Thiosocius teredinicola: one gene and its partner. The protein of the gene in region 1 binds, or shares a complex with, the protein of each later gene. Links are inferred from orthologs where the notes say so. Each region holds a gene or a part of one and is shown in the gene's direction. Other genes may lie near its edges. The genes, in order: B1781_RS02975 and cheY.

The links.
Region 2: the proteins of B1781_RS02975 (region 1) and cheY are in contact, whole or in part, in a solved structure (PDB 1A0O), measured with the Escherichia coli proteins. The link is inferred for Thiosocius teredinicola from one-to-one orthologs.

The regions. Positions count from the first base shown.
Region 1 is NZ_CP019936.1:627,704-630,947, forward strand. The notes cover bases 145-3,066. They hold B1781_RS02975 (chemotaxis protein CheA), read left to right. Parts: upstream 145-495; coding sequence 496-2,637; downstream 2,638-3,066. Other genes in these bases: B1781_RS02970 (response regulator), read left to right, coding at 145-461; B1781_RS02980 (chemotaxis protein CheW), read left to right, coding at 2,656-3,066. Outside these bases: more of B1781_RS02970, read left to right, coding at 96-144; more of B1781_RS02980, read left to right, coding at 3,067-3,165; B1781_RS02985 (methyl-accepting chemotaxis protein), read left to right, coding at 3,233-3,244. UniProt on the Escherichia coli protein: Involved in the transmission of sensory signals from the chemoreceptors to the flagellar motors. CheA is autophosphorylated; it can transfer its phosphate group to either CheB or CheY.
Region 2 is NZ_CP019936.1:1,393,706-1,396,819, forward strand. The notes cover bases 45-2,836. They hold cheY (chemotaxis response regulator CheY), read left to right. Parts: upstream 45-1,149; coding sequence 1,150-1,524; downstream 1,525-2,836. Other genes in these bases: B1781_RS06825 (P-loop NTPase), read left to right, coding at 45-262; B1781_RS06830 (RNA polymerase sigma factor FliA), read left to right, coding at 259-1,023; B1781_RS06840 (protein phosphatase CheZ), read left to right, coding at 1,545-2,288; B1781_RS06845 (chemotaxis protein CheA), read left to right, coding at 2,292-2,836. In the rest of the region: more of B1781_RS06825, read left to right, coding at 1-44; more of B1781_RS06845, read left to right, coding at 2,837-3,114. UniProt on the Escherichia coli protein: Involved in the transmission of sensory signals from the chemoreceptors to the flagellar motors.

The DNA.
Region 1 (3,244 bases):
GGCTACACGCTGCAGGCATGCGCTTGGCACTTCGCCAGCTTCGTCCGCTGTCGAATGGAAACGTATCAGCTGAATTCAACGAGGAGTTCGAGAATATGGCAGCAAGTATCCTGGCTGTAGATGACTCAGCATCAATGCGCCAAATGGTCGCTTTTACCCTCAAAGGTGCAGGCTATGACGTCGTCGAAGCTGCTGACGGCGTAGAAGCTCTGAACATCGCAAAAAGTCGCTCGGTCAATCTGGTTATCACCGACGTCAACATGCCCAACATGGATGGCATCTCGCTGATCAAGGAACTGCGCACCCTGCCCAGTTACAAGTTCACGCCGTTGCTGATGTTGACCACGGAATCCGGGGCCGACAAAAAGCAGCAGGGCAAAGCTGCCGGCGCCACCGGTTGGATCGTCAAGCCGTTCAATCCGGACCAATTGCTGAACACCGTCAAGAAAGTTTTGAGCTGATCGCTCGAACCGGTCAAACCGACAGGAGAGCGGAATGAGCTTTGATATGGCGCAGTTCCACCAGGTGTTCTTCGAAGAGAGCTTCGAAGGCCTGGATGTAATGGAGTCGGGGCTTTTGGGCATGGACCCGGGAGCCGCGGACTCGGAAGAGATCAATGCGATCTTTCGGGCCGCACACTCGATCAAGGGTGGTAGTGGTACGTTCGGATTCAGCGACGTCTCGAACTTCACGCATGTGATGGAGACCTTGCTCGACGAGATGCGCGACGGCCGCCGCGAGGTGACTGCCGACGCGGTCAACGTGCTGTTGCAATCCGTCGATGTGTTGCGCGAGATGCTGATTGCCGCACGCGACGGCGGAAGTGCCGACGAAGAGCGGGTCAAGGAACAAAGCGCTGAGTTGGAGCGGGTGCTGGCTGACAAAGATGGCAGTGGCGCCGTGGCTGCAGACGTTGCGGCGAGTGAACCTGTCGAAGCAGCCCAGCCCGAGGCCGAGGCCGAGGCCGAGGTCGAACCCATCGGCTGGAAGATCGTCTTCCGTCCGCACCAACATCTGATGCGCACCGGCAACGATCCGCTGCGCATCATCCGTGAACTCGGCGAGCTCGGTGAGCTGACGTCGACTTGCGACGTGTCGGACCTGCCGTCGCTGGAAGAACTCGAGCCCGAAGACAGCTACCTGTCATGGGATCTGCGCCTGATCGGGGCCATCGAGAAGACTCAGATCGACGAGATTTTTGAATGGGTGGAAGATGACTGCGATTTCGCCGTGATCCCAATCCTGCCTGAGGGCTTCGATGCGACCCAGGCCGCTGCCGCGCCCGCACAACAGGCACAACCCGATCAGCCGGCTGCGCCCGCCGTGCAGGCCGCCCCGCCGCCGGTCGAACGCCGCCAGGCGGAGCGTCGCGCGTCCGGTAGCGATCGGCGCCAGGGCAACGACCGCCGCCAGGCAAGCGGTTCGGCGGCTTCGAGCTCCATCCGCGTCGATATTCACAAGATCGATGCGCTGATCAACATGGTCGGTGAGTTGGTTATCACCCAGTCGATGCTGGGCATGCTCGGCAACGATTTCGACATGAGCCGTGTAGAGCGCCTGCGCGAGGGGCTGACACAGCTCGAGCGCCATACCCGTGAACTGCAGGAAAGTGTCATGGGTATCCGCATGGTGCCGATCAGTTTCTCGTTCAGCCGTTTCCCGCGCCTGGTGCACGACCTGAGTACCAAGCTCGGTAAGAAGATCGAGCTGAAGATGAGCGGTGAAAACACCGAGGTCGACAAGACGGTTATCGAGAAGATCGGTGACCCCTTGGTGCACCTCGTGCGCAACAGCCTCGACCACGGTATCGAGACCCCCGAAGAGCGCGTGGCGGCCGGCAAGCCCGAGACGGGCACCGTCTATCTCGGCGCATCGCACCGTGGCGGCAATATCGTTATCGAGATTCGCGACGACGGGCGCGGTCTGCCGCGCGACAAGATTCTCAACAAGGCGATCGAACGCGGTCTGGTCAAAGCGGAAGACAACCTCAGCGACAAAGACGTGTACGACCTGATTTTCCAGCCTGGATTCTCTACGGCAGAACAGGTCAGCGATGTGTCGGGCCGCGGAGTCGGCATGGACGTGGTGCGGCGAAACATCAACGAACTCGGCGGTGCGATTGAGATTGAATCAACGCCGGGTGAGGGCAGCGCGATCATCGTGCGTCTGCCGCTGACGCTGGCGATCCTCGATGGTCAGACGATTCGTATCGGCAAAGAGATCTACATCGTTCCGCTGGTATCCATCATCGAGTCCATTCAGATCGATGAGTCGATGCTCAGTACCGTCGCCGGCAAAGGTGAAACCTTTAAGCTGCGTGACGAGTACCTGCCGATCGTGCGCATGCACGAGGCGTTCGGTATCCAAGAACACGATGCGCACAAACTGACCGATGGCATTCTGGTGGTGGTCGAAGGCGAGGGTCGCAAGTGCGGTCTGTTCGTCGACGATCTGCTTGGCCAGCAACAGGTGGTCATCAAGTCGCTCGAGGCCAACTATCGCAAGGTCGATGGCATCTCCGGCGCGACCATTCTCGGCGACGGCTCGGTGGCACTGATCATCGACATCCCGGGACTGATGCGCCTGGCGAAGAACGGAGGCGGCCGCGGCCGCCCGCATCTGGCCCTGACCGCTTGATCGCGAAGAGGTATAGCAATGACCGATGTCGATAACACTGTCGAAGTCGAAGAGGACGAAGGCGCAGGCGTCGAGTACCTGACCTTCGTGCTGGCCGATGAACTGTACGGCGTGAACATCCTTGAAGTTCAGGAGATTCGTGGCTGGGAGCAGGTCACTCGCATCCCGAACTCACCGCACTACGTCAAGGGCGTGATCAACCTGCGCGGCACCATCGTGCCGATCATGGATCTGCGTCTGCGATTTAATCTTGAAGCGGAAGAGTACACCAAGGAGACGGTGGTTATTGTCGTGCGTACTACTGACAGACGCGGCGAGCAGCGTTCGATCGGTCTCGTCGTGGATGCCGTTTCCGACGTTCTGGTCGCACGTGAAGAGCACATCGTCGGCACACCGGAATTCGGGGCCAACGTACCAACCGAGAACATCACCGGTTTGGTAACGGACGACGAAAACATGGTCATGTTGCTGGACGTTTCGAGCCTGCTAGAGGCCGACTGCGATACCGACCAGGGTGAGGCAGCGTAAACCCACGCTCCCCCCACTTGCAGAGATACAGAGAGGTTTAACCGTGCTTGCCAATATGCGTCTTTCAATGAAATTTGGT
Region 2 (3,114 bases), 770 kb from region 1 along the record:
GTGCCGGGTCACCGACCGGTACCTCGACGTCACCCTGAGCTTCATGGGTGCGATTCCTTTCGATGAGAGTGTGCGCAAAGCCGTACGGGCGCAAAAGCCGGTAGTACAGGCGTTCCCTCGCAGCAAGGCTGCGCAGGTGTTTCGCAGCCTGGCCAAAAAAATAGAAACATGGCCGCAGCCGAGCGGTGCAAATGGCCAGGTGCAGTTCTTCGTCGAGCGTCTTATCAAATATTCCAGTGACTATGGGGAGATGGTGCTGTGAGCAATCTTGCAACTTATGATGCAGTTAAAGACCAAAGTTTTGATGACCTGGTGACCCGGCATGCGCCGCTGGTAAAACGCATCGCCTACCACCTGATGAACCGTCTGCCGCCGTCGGTGCAGGCCGAAGATCTCATTCAGGCGGGCATGATTGGTTTGATCGAGGCCAGCCGCAACTACGATGCGAGCCAGGGTGCGAGCTTCGAAACCTACGCCGGCATCCGTATTCGCGGCGCGATGCTCGACGAGATCCGCCGTTCCGACTGGACGCCGCGTTCGGTACACCGCAAGGCGCGCATGGTCGCCGATGCGATGCGTGAGATCGAGAACACCGAAGGGCGTGACGCACGTGATGTCGAGGTTGCCGAATCGCTCGGCATGTCGATCGAGGAATACCACCAGGTTCTGCAGGACGCGTCGGGTGCGCGCATCTTCAGCTACGAAGAACTGAGTGAAGTGGGCGAGGTTGTGCCGCACGAAGGCGGCGCCACGGCCGCACGCACGCGTAACTCGCTCGAAGACGGTCCCGACCGCGGCCTGGAAAAGAGCCGTTTCCGCGAAGCCCTCGGCGATGCCATCGCCAGCCTGCCGGAACGCGAGCGCCTCGTAATTGCCCTGTATTACGACGAAGAGCTGAACCTGCGCGAGATCGGCCAGGTGCTCGGCGTGAGCGAATCACGCGTCTGCCAGATACACAGTCAGGCCGCATTGCGTTTGCGTTCGCGTCTGGGCGAGTGGCTGCCCGAAGACGGGCTCAAATAAGCTTTTTCAAGAAAAAAATCCCTACGGTTTTTCGGCGTAGTGCCGATACGCCGGATGAATCAATTAATCGGGCCTTTTCGTCGGGGCCACATTGTCTGATGTGCGGAGGTTGCTTTGGACAAGAACATGAAGATCCTTGTTGTGGACGACTTCTCCACGATGCGCCGGATTATCAAAAACCTGCTGCGGGATCTTGGCTTCACCAATACACAGGAAGCTGACGATGGCATGACCGCGCTACCGCTGCTGCAGAGTGGAAATTTCGACTTTCTGATCACCGACTGGAACATGCCCGGTATGCAGGGTATCGACCTGCTCAAGGCCGTGCGCGCCGACGAAAAACTCAAGTCCCTGCCGGTACTGATGGTTACTGCCGAGTCGAAGCGCGAACAGATCGTCGAAGCTGCCCAGGCGGGCGTCAACGGTTACGTTGTCAAGCCGTTCACTGCCGGCACGCTGGAAGAAAAGATCAACAAGATCTTTGAGCGCGTCGCGGCCTGATCAGCACTATGGAAACCCTAATGGCACAGAATCCCGAGCAAGTAAGCGAAAAACTGGAGCTGGCCAAAACGTTGGTCGATCACTTGGAATCCGGCAGCGAGGATGCAGCGATTTCGGTTATCGCACAGCTTGCAGGTTTCCGTGACAGCATGTTGTTTCAGGAAGTGGGCCGGCTGACCCGTGAGCTGCATGATTCGATCAATGGCTTTGTGATGGACGCCCAGTTGGCGAACATCGCCGAGACTGAGATGCCGAACGCGGCGGAACGACTGGAATACGTTATTCAGACTACCGAACAGGCGGCCAACACCACGCTCGGCGCGGTTGAGGACAGCCTGCCGCTGGCCGATACCCTGCGCAACGATGCGCACCACCTGTCGGAACAGTGGGACAAATTCAATTCGCGCCAGATGACGGTCGACGACTTCCGTGATCTGAGCACAGAGATCAGCAAGTTTCTCGGTGCCACGCAGGCCAATTCAGAGGCACTGCACAGCAAGCTGTCGGAAGTGCTGATGGCCCAGGGTTATCAGGATCTGACCGGCCAGGTGATCCGCAAGGTGATCAAGCTGGTCAACGATGTGGAAGGCAAGCTGGTCGAGCTGGTTCGCTTGTCGGGTGCCAAAGCGAAGCCGAAAGATGAAGAACAGCCTAGCGGCCCGGATATCACGGCGGAAGGGCCGGCAGTACCGGGTGTCGACAAAGGCGATGTGGTTAGCGGTCAAGACGACGTCGATGACCTGCTCTCAAGTTTGGGGTTCTAAACGATGAGTCTCGATGCAGACGACGAAATCCTCCAGGACTTTTTGGTAGAGGCCAACGAGATCCTCGAGCAGTTGGGTGAACAGCTGGTCGATCTCGAGCAGAGTCCGCAAGACATGGATCTGCTGAACGCGATCTTCCGCGGTTTCCATACCGTCAAGGGCGGTGCCGGATTCCTCGCGATTACACCGCTGGTAGAGACCTGCCACCGTGCCGAAGACTTGTTGAACGTTTTGCGCCAGGGGCAGCGCGCGGTCACGCCGCACGTCATGGATACCATCCTGCAGTCGCTGGACGTTGTTAATGAAATGATGGAGCGCCTGGTCGAAGGCGAAATGCCGGAGCCGGCCGACCCGGATCTGCTGGCGCGCCTCGAAGTGCTGACCCAGCCCGATGACGGCAGTGGCGACGAGGCCGAGGCGGTCGCCGAAGCGCCTGCGGCCGAACCTGAAGTTCAAGCCGAACCTGAACCGGTGGCGGAACCCGAGCCGGTGGCCGAGGCAGCGCCTGCGCCTGCAGCCGATGATGCGGCCGGTGTTGCACCGGGCGGCGACGATATTACCGAAGAAGAGTTCGAGGCACTGCTCGACCAGTTGCATGGCAAGGGCAAGTTCGGCGGCGCGGCAGAAGGCGAGACCGAAGCCGCCCCCGCAGCAGCAGCCGCGGCCCCGACCCCGACCAGCGACGAGATCACCGAAGACGAGTTTGAAGCCCTGCTCGATGAGCTGCATGGCAAGGGCAAGTTCAGTAGCGCGCCGGCAGATGACGCCGCGGCGAGCAAACCCGCTGCGCCCGCAGCTGCTCCGGCCGCGCCCAAACCGGCAGCCG